2 regions of the Trinickia camelliae genome follow, and region 2 is predicted to be linked to the other one. Evidence: riboswitches for the same ligand, from Rfam matches in the RefSeq annotation. Region 2 holds a riboswitch; the other holds the start of a gene.
What was found. A riboswitch is a leader RNA that binds a small molecule or an ion and turns the genes downstream of it on or off. The one in region 2 is predicted to bind thiamine pyrophosphate.
Positions count from the first base shown of each region.

Region 1: linked by a shared signal. The riboswitch ahead of thiC (phosphomethylpyrimidine synthase ThiC) and the one ahead of AAHK20_RS25735 (FAD-dependent oxidoreductase) in region 2 are both predicted to bind thiamine pyrophosphate.

Region 1 covers NZ_JBCHAA010000001.1:310,137-317,451, reverse strand. The annotation lists gene AAHK20_RS01475 (FecR family protein) at 1-217, opposite strand, end outside; gene AAHK20_RS01470 (response regulator transcription factor) at 214-912, opposite strand; gene AAHK20_RS01465 (molybdopterin-dependent oxidoreductase) at 1,395-2,192, opposite strand; gene AAHK20_RS01460 (cytochrome b/b6 domain-containing protein) at 2,217-2,858, opposite strand; gene AAHK20_RS01455 (DUF1223 domain-containing protein) at 2,881-3,756, opposite strand; gene AAHK20_RS01450 (hypothetical protein) at 3,972-4,472, opposite strand; TPP riboswitch at 4,633-4,759, shown strand; gene thiC (phosphomethylpyrimidine synthase ThiC) at 4,831-6,762, shown strand; gene AAHK20_RS01440 (hypothetical protein) at 6,954-7,315, shown strand, end outside.
Region 2 covers NZ_JBCHAA010000017.1:98,895-106,209, reverse strand. The annotation lists gene AAHK20_RS25745 (SDR family NAD(P)-dependent oxidoreductase) at 1-214, opposite strand, end outside; gene AAHK20_RS25740 (ABC transporter ATP-binding protein/permease) at 211-1,971, opposite strand; TPP riboswitch at 2,358-2,475, shown strand; gene AAHK20_RS25735 (FAD-dependent oxidoreductase) at 2,640-3,809, shown strand; gene thiS (sulfur carrier protein ThiS) at 3,833-4,030, shown strand; gene AAHK20_RS25725 (thiazole synthase) at 4,135-4,950, shown strand; gene thiE (thiamine phosphate synthase) at 4,947-6,059, shown strand; gene AAHK20_RS25715 (ABC transporter ATP-binding protein) at 6,164-6,988, shown strand; gene mlaE (lipid asymmetry maintenance ABC transporter permease subunit MlaE) at 6,985-7,315, shown strand, end outside.

The DNA of each region.
Region 1 (7,315 bases), on a different contig from region 2:
TATCGAAGAGGTTGTCGCCGGTCTTCGTCACGTAGGGGGCGTATTGGGCGGCGGTTGAACCGGATGCGCCAGACGCGCCGGACGCGCTCGCCTGATGCGCGTCCGCAAACTGCACGCCGCAAGCCGCGAGCGCCGCGGCAAAAACCACGAGCGCCGCGCGCTTCGGGAACCTTGCGAGCCGCTGCGGTGCGAACGCCGCCCGGCTCGCGTCCCTCACGCGCCCTCCTGTTCGAGACGCTCGAGGCGATAGCCGTAGCCGTAAATCGGCGTGAGACGGTAGCCGTTCTCGGGACGCAGCCCGAGCTTCGCGCGCAGCATCGACACGTGCGTATCCATCGTGCGCGACGGAATATCGGCGGCCTGCTTCCAGATCACATCGAGGATGTGCGCGCGCGACAGCGGCCGGCTCAAATGCTGGAACAGCAGCAGGGCAAGCTCGAATTCCTTTTGCGTGAGAGTCACCGCCGCGCCCTTCACGCGCACGTGCTTGGCGCTCAGGTCGAATTCGAATTCGCCGAAGACTTCCTTCGTCACGGCCGGATTGAGCTGATAGGCGCGCCGCAGCAGCGCGCCCACTCGCGCGAGCAGCACGGCGGCCGGCACGGGCTTGACGACGTAGTCGTCGGCACCGATGTTGAGCATCGAGGTGATGTCCGTCTCGCGGCTGCGGCTCGTCATGAAGAGCACCGGCAAGCGGTCCGATACGCTCTGCCGGACCCAGTTCAGCACGTCTTCGCCGGACATGTCGGGCACGTTCCAGTCGAGCACGAGCAAGTCGAACGTTTGGCGCCGCAACTGCTTCACGAGTGCGCGCCCTTCTCCAAATGCGTGACAAACATGCCCCGCCGCCGCCAGCGTCTGACAAACAAAATCGGTCTGAGCCGGATCGTCATCCAGTACTGCGATTCTCATAGCACTCCGCGACACCATTTCATTCTTCGTAGTTTTTTGACTGTGCGCCCGTCATCGCCGGCTCACCGCCCGTGCATCTCAAAATTGAGGCGCATTCGGGCCCCTCGGTTACAGCGGCGATCCGCTTTTTCATGATAAGCGAAAAAGTGTTATGACTTTTCTGTTGACCCAGTCATATTCGAAAGCTTTCTATTCCATTAACGCGCGCTTTTTCCCGTACAGCACAGTATAAGAAGCACGCAATGCGGAAACGTTTAAAGATTGTCAGATCCGGCGTACAGACGAAAAAAAGCCGGGTTTTTACCCGGCTTTCTATATATGTGTGCGCATTTTCGCTTGGGGTCACGGGCCTGCGCCGTTTGCGCCACCCGCTTTAATGCCGCTCATTGCCCCATATTGCCGCTCGTTGCCAATCACCGCCGCCAATTAACTTTTCGATTGGATTTCATCGGCGCTTTGCACTCGATCTGCCTGCGCTTTATTCAGGACCCGCCGAACCAGTTGTACCCCTGGTCGGGCCAATAGCCGCCGGGGTAAGTATTGGTAACGAAGATCTCCATGATGTGTTTTGGATTCTTGTAGCCGAGCTTGGTCGGCATGCGCAGTTTCATAGGAAAGCCGTACTGCGGCGGCAGCGTCTGGCCGTCGTATTGAAACGTGAGGAGGGTTTGCGGATGCAGGGCCGTCGGCATGTCGATGCTCTCGTAATAGTCGTCCGCGCATTTGAAGCCGACGTATTTCGCGCTCGTATCCGCCCCCACGCGCTGCAGAAAATCCGCGAACGGCGTGCCGCCCCAATGTCCGATCGCGCTCCACCCTTCCACGCAAATGTGGCGCGTGATCTGGTCCGCGTGCGGCAGCGCGTAGAGCTCGTCCAGCGTCCATACGCGCTTGCCGGTCACGAGACCGCCCAGATGCAGCTTGAAATCGCTGGCGTCGACGTCGGGCACGTCGTCGATGCCGTAATACGCGTTGAACGGAAACGGCCGCGTCAACTGCGCTTCGGTATAGGTCGGCGCGAGTTGCTTCGGATCGAAGAGCCACGCCTGCACGCGGTCGTTCATTCTCGACACCTTCAGCAGAAACGCGTTGACGGACTTGTCGTCGCTCAGCGAGCAGCCCGTCAGCATCAGAAGACCGCCGAGCGTCAACACGCGTTTGCCGAACGCGCGGCGCGACGGCAAGGCGAGTTCGCGCCGCACGTCGGTCATGATCGCCTGGCGGTCGAGCTTGCTGAGCCCTGGCGCGTCCTTGGCGAAGTTGGGATCGGATGGATTCATGATTTTCGACCTCTGTCTATCGTCTTATCGGCCGCGCAGCATCGCGAGCAGCGAGCGCGGCACGAGCGCGACCATCACGAGATGCACGACGAGAAATGCGAACAGCACCGCCATGGCAAAGAAGTGCACGACGCGCGCCGAATCGTAGCCACCCATCAGTTCGCGCAAGAGTGGAAACTGCACTGACTTCCAAATCGCCAGGCCGGACAAGACAAGCACGATCAAGTCGACGATCACGACCAGATAAGCGAGCTTCTGCACCGCGTTGTAGTGGCGCAGATCCGCGTGCGACAGCTTGCCGGTCAGCGCGCTCGCGAGATCGCGGAACACCGCGCGCGGCGGAAGCGGGAAGAACGTGCGAAAGAAACGGCCGCTCGCGACGTTCAGCACGAGATAGACGATCCCGTTGACGAGCAGCAGCCACACCGCCGCGAAGTGCCACTGCAGCGCGCCCCCGAGCCAGCCGCCGAGCGCGATCGAGGGCGGAAACATGAAGTTCCGGAAAATCGGCGACGCGTCGTAGATCTGCCAGCCCGAGAGCATCATCGCGATCGCGGCGAGCGCGTTGAGCCAGTGCGTGATGCGGACCCAGCCCGGATGAATGGGCGCGTCGCGCCGTTCGCGCGGCGTCTCGGCGGGTCTCGCGTGAGCTTGCGGTGTGGACATCGTGGACTCCTCCTGTTCGCTCTCAATGACAAGCCGGCAGATCGGCGGCTTGCAACACGTCGCCGGTCGCCGCGTCCTCGACGAACGCAGCCACGCCGAAACGGCCGGGCGATGCGGTATCGCTGGCGTCAGCGGCCAGCGCAACGTTGCGCCGAATCTGCGCCACGCCGCCGACGAGCGGCACCGGCCCCAGCCATTCGCGCACGACGCGGTCGTGATGCAGCGTCGCGCCATGGTTCTCGCCCGCGTCGACCTGCGAGCTGACCTGATTCTCGTAGACAGCAACATAGGCGTTCAGCGTGCGCGGCGCAGTCGAGTGCGCGGTGAATTGCGCGTCGACACCGAACGTGTGCGTCTTCACGCCGGCCGCGGCCCCTACACCCGCTCCGCTCGCCTGACTCACCGCGCCAGGCGTAGCGGGCGCAAGCCGAATCGTGACATCGGCTTGCGCAGGCTGGGCCGCCAACTCGCGAAGACGTCCGTCGAATTCCGACGCGCCCCAGTCGCGCATTTCTCGGCCAGCGACGAACACTTCAGGCGTATAGATCAGATGACCGCCTGCGAAAGCGGCGAGATCCTGCTGCCGCACCGTGAAGCGATGCTGCGAAAAGCGATCGGTCCAGCCGAGGCTGTTCCAGTAATCGACGTGCAACTCGAGTGGCACGAAGTCCGCGCCCGGGCTGCCGTCGTGCAACTGACTGAGCCAGCGATCCGCCGGCGGGCAACTGCTGCATCCTTCGCTGCTGTACAGCTCGATGAGCGCGACGCGATGCGCGGGACTGTGCGCGCTGCACGCAACGCCCGCCAGAGCCAGTCCGTTTGCGCCGAGCGACAGCATCAACGCGATCGCCCATGCCGCCAAGCGCCCTATCGTTTTCGTGCGCGTACTAATGTGCATGATGCAGCTCCTCGACCCATGAGATGTACGTTAGTCGAGCGCACGCGAAAGGGATGACAGCGCCGGCGATATTTTTTTAAAAAGGGGACGACCGGGCGGACGCCGCGCAGCGGACGGCCGCCCCACGGATGGCCGCCCCACGGATGGCCGCCCCACGGATCGCCGCCCCACGGATCGCCGCCCCACGGATCGTCGCCCGACGGATGGCCGCCCCGTCAGTCATAGCTCATGACCAGCGTGACCGGCTTCGAAGCGGTCTGCGGACCACCGCGCGGCACCGTCAACGACAGCACCCCACCCGTAGGATTCAGGTGATAGCGCCCTTCCGGCTGCCACGGGAAAGCGCGCCCTTTCGGGTCGACGAAGCGCGTCACGACATCGTTCTTGGCGTTGGGTCCGATCGTCGAGCGCGCCGCGTCGTTCGCGACGAACGACACGTTCGCGCCCGGCATATCGTCATTCGGCGCCGCGAACGTCACCTTCACGCCATTGCTCGTGGGAGTCACCTCCGGCGTGCCCCCGCCCTTGGCGGCCGGCCCGATCGGCGCACTGCTGATGTCGAAACCCGGCCCGACGATGACGCCGATAAACGTGATGACGCCGCCGGGCCCGCTCGTCGGACCGGCCGCATCCGACAGGATCGGCATCGTCGCGGCAGCCGCCGCACACAAAGCCGTGGCGACTAGGGTGGTGGGGTGAAAGGTGCGCGCGTTCATCATGGACTCCCGGTTGACTGCCGCTTCGCGGCTGAATGGTTGTTCACAACTCTTTATTTATCGGTCCAGTCTCAAAATTCAGAAGGCGTCAAACCGTCGCGCCGTGGAACCTACTGGATTGTCGGTTGCCAACGTGCGGCGACCCGGTGTATCTTGTGCGCTGCTAACGCGGGGGTCCTGTGTTGCGCTAAAGCTGATAGTTCATAGCAATGGCGTGCGCGGGTGAGAAATACCCTTTGAACCTGATCTGGATAATGCCAGCGCAGGGAAGCGTCAGGGCTCCACCGCAGTTCACCGCGCCGAATCTGCCCTACCTTCCTCTCGTCTCCTGCTTAGCAACCCACATCAGGAGATTTGCATGAACGCCAACCCCAAATTCATTTCCGCGGACGCGCACGTCGATGCTGCCGCCGTCGAGCCGCTGCCGAATTCCCGAAAGGTCTATGTAAGCGGATCACGCCCTGATATCCAGGTCCCGATGCGCGAAATCTCCCAGGCCGACACGCCGACCGCCTTCGGTGGGGAAAAGAATCCCCCCATCTACGTGTATGACACCTCCGGCCCGTATTCTGATCCCAAAAATCAGATAGATGTACGCCGGGGTCTTCCCGCATTGCGTGAGAACTGGATCGACGAGCGCGGCGACACGGAGACGCTGCCGGGTCTGACGAGCGAGTACGGACGCGAACGCGCCGCCGATCCGGCCACCGCGCAACTGCGTTTTCCGGGCCTGCACCGCACGCCGCGCCGCGCCAAAGCGGGCGCCAACGTGACGCAGATGCATTACGCGCGCCGCGGCATCATCACGCCGGAAATGGAGTTCATCGCGATCCGCGAGAACCAGCGCCGCGCCGAGTACCTCGAGAGCCTCAAGGCGAGCGGCCCGAACGGCGCGAAGCTCGCCGCGATGATGGGCCGCCAGCACCCGGGCCAGGCGTTCGGCGCCGCGGCCTTCGGCCCGAACGCACTCACCGAGATCACCCCTGAGTTCGTGCGCGCGGAAGTGGCGCGCGGCCGCGCGATCATCCCCGCGAACATCAATCACCCGGAAAGCGAACCGATGATCATCGGCCGCAACTTCCTCGTGAAAATCAACGCGAACATCGGCAATTCGGCGGTGACCTCGTCCATCGGCGAGGAAGTCGACAAGATGACGTGGGCGATCCGTTGGGGCGGCGACACGGTGATGGACCTGTCGACCGGCAAGCACATCCACGAAACGCGCGAATGGATCATCCGCAACAGCCCGGTGCCGATCGGCACGGTGCCGATCTATCAAGCGTTAGAAAAGGTTAACGGCAAGGCCGAAGACCTGACCTGGGAAATCTTCCGCGACACGCTGATCGAACAGGCCGAGCAAGGCGTCGACTACTTCACGATCCACGCGGGCGTGCTGCTGCGCTATGTGCCGCTGACGGCCAACCGCATGACGGGCATCGTGTCGCGCGGCGGCTCGATCATGGCGAAGTGGTGTCTCGCGCATCACAAGGAAAGCTTCCTTTACGAGCACTTCGAAGACATCTGCGAAATCATGAAGGCCTACGACGTGAGCTTCTCGCTCGGCGACGGCCTGCGTCCCGGCTCGATCTACGACGCCAACGACGAAGCGCAGCTCGGCGAATTGAAGACGCTCGGCGAGCTCACGCAGATCGCGTGGAAGCACGACGTGCAGGTGATGATCGAAGGTCCGGGCCACGTGCCGATGCAGCTCATCAAAGAGAACATGGACCTGCAGCTCGATTGGTGCGACGAGGCGCCGTTCTACACGCTCGGGCCGCTCACCACCGATATCGCTCCGGGCTACGACCACATCACGTCGGGCATCGGCGCGGCGATGATCGGCTGGTTCGGCACCGCGATGCTCTGCTACGTCACGCCGAAGGAGCACCTCGGCCTGCCGAACAAGGACGACGTGAAGGAAGGCATCATCACGTACAAGCTCGCGGCGCACGCGGCGGACTTGGCGAAGGGCCATCCTGGCGCGCAGGTGCGCGACAACGCGCTGTCGAAAGCGCGCTTCGAGTTCCGCTGGGAAGACCAGTTCAACCTCGGCCTCGATCCGGACAAGGCGCGCGAATTCCACGACGAAACGCTGCCGAAGGATTCGGCGAAGGTCGCGCACTTCTGCTCGATGTGCGGGCCGCACTTCTGCTCGATGAAGATCACGCAGGACGTGCGCGAGTTCGCGGCGGCGCAAGGCATCACGGAGGACCTGGCGCTCAAGAAGGGGATGGAAGTGAAGGCCGTCGAGTTCGTCAAGAGCGGCTCGGAGATCTATCAGAAGCAGTGAACGCTCCCGCGTGAGCTGAACTGAGTCGAGACAAAAAGCCCGCCTCGTGCGGGCTTTTTGCTTTCCATCACGATTGAAACGATCGGTAACCGGCACGCCATGTCGCGGCTGCCGCATTGGCGTACAGTGCTCGCACGATGCCCGCCCCGCGTCAGGTCAGCGGGACGTTTCGATTCAAGGAAGTGCGAGTCATGAATATCAAATTAGCTGCGACGACACTGGCCGGCGCGGTGTCGCTGGCCGGGTGCTACTACGGCCCCTACGGATACGATCCATACGGCGGCTACTACTATCCGACGGTGCCCGTTGCCGCAACGCAGCAAGCGGTGCCGGTCGCGCCGCCGCCGTACGCCGCGGCCCACCCTCCGCCGCCGAACCAGCCGCCTCCTCCGCCCGCCTCGGCCTATGCGGAGGCGCCGCCCGCGCAGTACGCCGTCGCGGACGTTCCGAGCTACCCCGCATACGCCGCCTACCCCGCGTACTATCCGGCCTACCCTGCGGCCTACCCCGCCTATTACGGCTACCCGTATTGGGGCGGGCCGACCGTCTCGAT
Region 2 (7,315 bases):
CGGCTTCGAGTCGTCTGCGCGATTCGGCATCGGCGCCGCGCGAGTGCAGCATCAAGCCGACCCGGGGTGCGGCGATCTGCCGGGCCAGCGCCGCGCCGATTCCGGAACCTGCGCCGGTAATCAGGACGACCCGGTCGAACGCGGACGCGCCGCGGGCCTCGACCGCGGTCTGAGCGAGCGGGCGCTCGCCGGCGGGCCCCCCGGGCGCGTTCATGCGACGGCGCGCTCGGCGGAGCGCTCGACCTCGAGCGTCTCGGTGTGGAGCGCCGCGAGCGACTCGCGGTGCGCGATGCTCACGATCGCCGCTTTCGGCAGCCGCTCGTTGAAGAGGTGATAGAGACGCGCCTCGTTTTCGGTGTCGAGCGCGCTCGTCGCTTCGTCGAGGAACAGGTAGTCGGGCTTGTGCAGCAGCACGCGCGCACCCGCGAGACGCTGCTGCTCGCCGGGCGACAGCACGCGCTGCCAGTGCGCGGATTCGGCGAGGCGGTTGGCGTAGCCTTCGAGGCGGCAGACGCGCAGCGCCTCGCGGCATTCGTCGTCGCTGAAGGTATCGGCGGACGAGGGGTAGGCGAGCGCCGCCTTCAGCGTGCCGATCGGCAGATAGGTCTGCTGCGGGATGAACATCATGCGCGCGCCGACGGGCGCATCGATCGCCCCGTCGCCGAACGGCCAGAGGCCTGCGAGAGCCCGCATCAGCGTGCTCTTGCCCGCGCCGGACGGCCCGCGTACGAGCCAGCGCGAGCCCGGCTTGATGGCGACGTTGCCGATCGTCGTGAGCGCCGTGCCGTTGGGCAGTGCGAGCTTCAGGCCCTCGGTGGTGAGCGCGTTCGAATCGACGTAGTGCAGATTGATGCCGCCGTGCTCGGTGGCGGGCAGCACCGATTCCTTCAGGTGCGTCGCGCCCATCACGCGCTTGAATTCGCGCAGACGGTTCACCGTGGCGCGCCAGTCGACCAAGCTCGAGTAACTGTTGATGAACCACGAGAACGAATCGCTGACGGTGCCGAAGGCGCCTGCGATCTGCGTCAGTACGCCCAGTGTGTACGCGCCGGCGAAGTACCGTGGCGCCGCGACGAGCAGCGGGAAGATGCTCGCGATTTGCGCGTAGAAGATGCTGACGAAGTTAAGGCGCATGTTGTACTTCATCACGAGCCACCAGTTGTCGCGAATACGCGAGAAGATGTTTCGCGCAGTGGCGTTTTCCGTTTGCATGCCTTCGTAGAAGGCGATCTGCTCGGCGTTCTCGCGAACGCGGATGAGGCCGAAGCGGAAATCGGCTTCCACGCGCTGTTGCTGGTAGTTGATCGACACCAGCGGATGAGCGAACTTGTGCAGCACGTACGAGCCGCCTAGCGCATAGAGGGCGGCGACCCACACCATGTAGCCCGGGATCTGGATCGGGGTGCCGCCGAGCGTGATGGAGAGCGCGCCGGAGACGGTCCAAAGAATCGTGACGAACGAGACGAGCGTGACGACCGTCGATAGCAAATCCAGCGATAAGGAAAGCGTGTTTGCCGCGAACGAGTTGAGGTCGTCGGTGATCCGCTGATCGGGGTTGTCGGCGAGCCGGTCCCGTTCGATTCGATAGAACGTCCGCTCACCGAGCCATTGATGCAGAAATTGGTTGGTCAGCCACTGACGCCAGCGGAAACCGAGCATCTGCCGGAGGTAGAAGCGGTAGACAGCTATCGCGATATAAGGGAAGACGTACGCGGCAAAGACCAACAGGAGGTGCGGAAAATGCTGCGCGTCCTTGTTTTGCAGTGCGTTGAAGAAATCCCTGTTCCAATCGTTCAGACGGACGTTGACCCACACGAGCGTGAGATTCATCACGACGATCGCAACGAGCAGCGTCCAGGCGATCTTCCATTCTTCGGACACCCAATAGGGCTTGATCAGACTCCATGCGGAGATATTGTCCGGATTTGGCGGCACGCTGCTTGGCGAGGACTTGGAAGGGGTTGGGTTCATGAGCTTCCCGATGAAGTGCCGGCTCACGGCAGTAGCGACACGTGCCACATGAAGGCGGCACGAAACGCCTGATTTTTGCGTGAGCCTCTTAAATGAGTCTTAACGGTCCTGGCGAGCGGTTCCGGCTGGGGTGGACAGAGACAAGGCTTGGCTGCGCCGGGCTCGAGTGCGCCGGTTACGCGTCCGTTGCGCGCGTCTGTGCTCACGGCATTGTGCCAGACAGTCGCGCCTGTCTTAATAACGTTCGCGGACTATCGTTACAGCGTATTCCGGCCGCTTTCCGGAGGGTAAGAAATTGGGGCGCGTTATCCCATTTTGTTGACTTGAACCGAGGGGGCGGGACATTCCCGTTTGCGGCAGTTTCGCCTTTTATGGTCTAATGGCCGTCGACGAAACAGGGGTGCTTTGCATGCGGGCAGCACGGTAATACCGCAGTGAGGCTGAGAGAGACCCTTTGCACCCGATCCGGGTAATACCGGCGCGGGAAGTTTCCGGAAGCCACCTTGGCTTCCATCGGATTTCGATTCCCGCCGGGCTGTGTCCATCATTCGTGGGCCTAACGTCCGGCCGGCCTTACCCGCCGGTTTCGTCCTTGGGTACGTGCGCTTTGCCGTACAGAAAGGATCGATCCGATGAGCGTTCAATCTTCAGTTGTTTCCTCGAAAGCCATGTCAAGCCGCCCGGATTTTGCCGTGCTCGGCGGCGGGCTGTGCGGTCGTTTGCTGGCTTGGCGGCTGGCGGGCGACGGCCATAGCGTGGCCCTTTACGAACGCGGCGATGCGGCGGGCTCGGGCGCGGCTGCCTGGGTCGCGGCGGCAATGCTCGCGCCGCTCGCCGAAGCGGCGAGCGCCGAGCTGCTGATCACCGAGCTTGGCGCCGAGTCGCTCGACGCGTGGCCCAAGCTGCTCGCTCAATTGCCTGAACCAGTCTACTTCCAGCGCAACGGTACGCTCGTTGTCTGGCATCACTCCGATCGCGCCGAAGCGTCGCTGTTCGAGCGGCGCGTGCGCGCGAATGCGCCGGCGCCGTTGTTCGAAGGCGGGTTCGTGACGCTTTCGGGCCCGCAAGTCGACGAAGCCGAGCCGGCGCTCGGCGGACGCTTCCACCAAGGCTTGCTGTTGCCGCGCGAAGGGCAGCTCGACAATCGCCAAGTGCTTTCCGCGCTTGCTGCGGGTCTTTCCGAGCGCGGCGTGGCGGCGCACTGGAATACGAGCGTCGACGACCGCGCCTTGCCGGACGCGCGCATCACGATCGATTGCCGTGGACTCGGCGCGAAGCCGGTGCTGCCCGCATTGCGCGGCATCCGCGGCGAAGTGGCGCGCATCCACGCGCCCGGCATCGGACTCACACGCCCGGTGCGGTTGCTGCACCCGCGCTATCCGCTCTACATCGCGCCGAAGCAGGACGACATTTACGTGATCGGCGCGACCGAGATCGAAGGCGAGGATATGTCGCCCGTCAGCGTGCGCTCGGCGCTCGAGCTGCTGAGCGCGGCGTTTTCGGTGCATCCCGCCTTCGGCGAGGCGCGCATCCTCGAATTGAATTCGCAGTGCCGCCCGACGCTGCCGGACCATCGTCCGGCGATCACGTGGGATGGGGCGACGACGCTGTCGGTGAATGGCCTCTACCGGCACGGCTACATGATCGTGCCCGAAGTCAGCGCATGTGCGGCGCGGCTCGCGGGCGCGCTGCTCGAAGGGCGCATCGCCGATGCCGACGCGTTCGCCGAATGGCGTGCCAACGACCGCTGGGCGCCGATGCTGCATCAGAGCGGCATCGCAAGTCCTCTCGAGGGATCGAATGCGGGCGAGCGGACGATGCCGCGCGCCGAAGCCTGAACCAGACTCAGATTCAGAAAGCCATGGATATCCAGATCAATCAAAAGCCGCTGTCGCTGCCGGAAGGCGCGAGCATCGCCGACGCGCTCGCCGCGTTCGGCGCGCGCCCGCCGTTCGCGGTCGCGCTCAACGGCGACTTTGTCGCCCGCGCGCAGCATGCGGCGCGCGCGTTGCAGGCGGGCGACAAGCTCGACGTCGTCCAACCCGTTGCCGGCGGCTGACGCGGCCGCACAACGACCATTCGCTCTAACTGTTTTGTTTGAGCGGCTGCCGGATCGACGCCTCGGTCGACCGCAGTCCGCCGCCTGAGCCCAAGGATTCTCCGATGACTTCCAACCTCGCCGCCGATTCGCTGACGCTGTACGGCGAAACTTTCGCGAGCCGCGTGCTGCTCGGCACGTCGCGCTATCCGTCGCTGCAGTCGCTGTCCGATTCGATCGCGGCCGCGAAGCCCGGCATGGTCACGGTGGCGCTGCGCCGCCAGATGAACGCCGAGACTGCCGAAGCTGGCTTCTTCGACTTGCTCAAGCGCCACGGCGTGCCGCTCCTGCCGAACACGGCGGGCTGCCAGAGCGTCGCCGAGGCGGTGACGACGGCGCAGATGGCGCGCGAAGTCTTCGAAACCGATTGGATCAAGCTCGAGCTGATCGGCGACGACTACACGCTGCAGCCCGATCCGATCGGCTTGGTCGAAGCGGCGGCAAAGCTCATCAAGGACGGCTTCAAGGTGCTGCCGTACTGCACGGAGGATCTCGTGATCGGCCGGCGTCTGCTCGACGCGGGCTGCGAGGCGCTGATGCCGTGGGGTGCGCCGATCGGCACGGGCAAGGGCGTCGTCAATCCATATGGGCTGCGCGTGCTGCGCGAGCGTCTGCCGGACGTGCCGCTGATCGTGGACGCCGGGCTCGGCGTGCCGTCGCATGCGTGCCAGGTGATGGAGTGGGGTTTCGATGGCGTGCTGCTGAACACGGCCGTGTCGCAGGCGACGCATCCGCCCGTGATGGCGCGTGCGTTCGCACAGGCCGCCGAGGCGGGGCGCAGCGCTTACTTGGCCGGTCCAATGGCCGAGCGCGACAGCGCGCAGGCGAGCACGCCGGTGGTCGGCATGCCGTTCTGGCATCACGCGGGGGATGCGGCATGAGGACTTTGTCGTTTGCCGATCGCGAAATTTTCTGGCCGCCTGCCGACGAATTGACCGAAGCCGCGGAGCGCATCCGTGCGCGGCTCGGCGATTGGCCGGCCGCGAACGCGCCGTGGCGCATTTGCCTGATCGCCCCGGATGAGCCGCGCGCCGGCGATCTGATTGTCTTCACCGAACAGAAAGCGGGCGCGCCCGGCCACACCGGCAGCATCGACCACTGGCTCGCGAAAGGCGCTGGCGCGATCGAGGCGGCTTCCGGCGATGTGACGCTGCGTCTCGGCGAGGTCCGTTACGCGCTGCAAAGCGCCGGCCCGCTCGCCGAGGACTGGCTTGCCGCGCTTGCGGGCTTCCTCGACTGTGGATTTGAGCCGCACGACGCGCTCGTGCTCGCGCTAGCGTGGCGCGACGGTGACGAAACGCGCGCCGACGACGCCTGGCCGGTCGATCTGTCCCGCTTTCCGCGCGTCGCCGGCTTGCCGGCGGCGCCGACGCCCGCGTTCCCGCGTTGCCCCGAGCGGCTCGGCCTCTATCCGGTGCTGCCGAGCGCCGACTGGGTCGAGCGCGTGCTGGACTACGGCGTGAAGACCACCCAATTGCGCTTGAAACGCGCTGAATCCGAAGTCCTGGCCGCCGAAATCTCGCGCTGCGTGACGGCGGGCCGCAAGCACGACGCCCAGGTCTTCATCAACGATCACTGGCGCGAAGCGGTCGCGGCGGGCGCCTACGGCGTGCATCTCGGCCAGGAAGACGTCCACACGGCCGATCTCCGTGCGATCGCGGCGGCTGGCCTGCGCCTCGGCCTGTCGACGCACGGCTACTACGAGATGCTGACCGCGCTTCACTTCAAGCCGAGCTACATCGCGCTCGGCGCGGTCTTCCCGACCACCACGAAAGTGATGCCGACCGCCCCGCAGGGCTTGGCGCGGCTCGCCCGTTACGTGCGCTTGCTTGAGGGCGTAGTGCCGCTCGTTGCGATCGGCGGCATCGACGGCGCCGTCATGGCCGACGTCCTGGCGACCGGCGTCGCCAGCGCCGCGGTCGTGCGCGCCGTGACCGAGGCCGCGGACCCCGCCGCGGCCGTCGTTGCGTTGCAACAAATATTCGCGTAATAATCGATTGTCATGATTGCAGTTAAAAGGTAAGGGGCGCGCGGCGGCAACATTTGCACGGAGGCCCTATAATTCGCCTTCCGCGTAAAAGGACTGTCAGCTTCGTGCCTTCTCCTTCCGAGACCCTTCTCGAGCTTCGCAACGTCGACTTCGGCTACAACGACGGCCGGCTCGTCCTGTCGAACCTGAACATGCGCTTTTCGCGCGGTCAGGTGGTGGCGGTCATGGGCGGCTCCGGCTGCGGCAAGACCACGGTGCTGCGCCTGATCGGCGGCCTCGTGCGTGCGCGCCGCGGCGAGGTCCTGTTCCAGGGCCAGAGCATCGGCAAGCAGACCCGCGAGGGTCTCTACGCGCTGCGCCGCAAGATGGGCATGCTGTTCCAGTTCGGCGCGCTCTTCACCGATATGTCGGTGTTCGAGAACGTCGCCTTCGCGCTGCGCGAGCACACCGACCTCCCCGAAGAACTGATCCGCGACCTGGTGTTGATGAAGCTCAACGCCGTGGGCCTGCGCGGCGCGCGCGATCTCGCGCCGTCGGAGATTTCGGGCGGGATGGCGCGGCGCGTGGCGCTCGCCCGTGCGATCGCGCTCGACCCCGAGCTGATGATGTACGACGAGCCGTTCGCCGGCCTCGATCCGATCTCGCTCGGCATCACCGCGAACCTGATCCGCACGTTGAACCAGGCGCTCGGCGCGACCTCGATCCTCGTCACGCACGACGTGCCCGAATCGTTCGCGATCGCCGATTACGTCTACTTCCTCGCGAACGGCGCCGTGCTCGCGGAAGGCACGCCCGCGCAACTGCGCGAGTCGACCGACCCGACGGTGCGCCAGTTCATCGACGCCGCCCCTGACGGCCCGTTCAAGTTCCACTACCCCACTCAAACGTCGCTGGCGGCGGATTTCGGCGTCGGCGGAGGGCACGCATGATCAGCGCAATCGGACGGTCGGTGATCGAAGGCGTGGAGAAGGCCGGCTACGCGGCGCGCATGTTCGTGCGGCTCGTGCTCGAATTCTTCCCGCTTCTGCGCCGGCCGCGTCTTGTCACAAAGCAGATCCACTTCGTCGGTAACTATTCGCTCGTGATCATCGCGGTCTCGGGCCTGTTCGTCGGCTTCGTGCTCGGCTTGCAGGGGTACTACACGCTGAACCGCTACGGGTCCGAGCAGGCGCTGGGCCTTCTGGTCGCGCTGTCGCTCGTGCGCGAGCTCGGGCCGGTCGTCACGGCACTCCTGTTCGCGGGCCGCGCGGGCACGT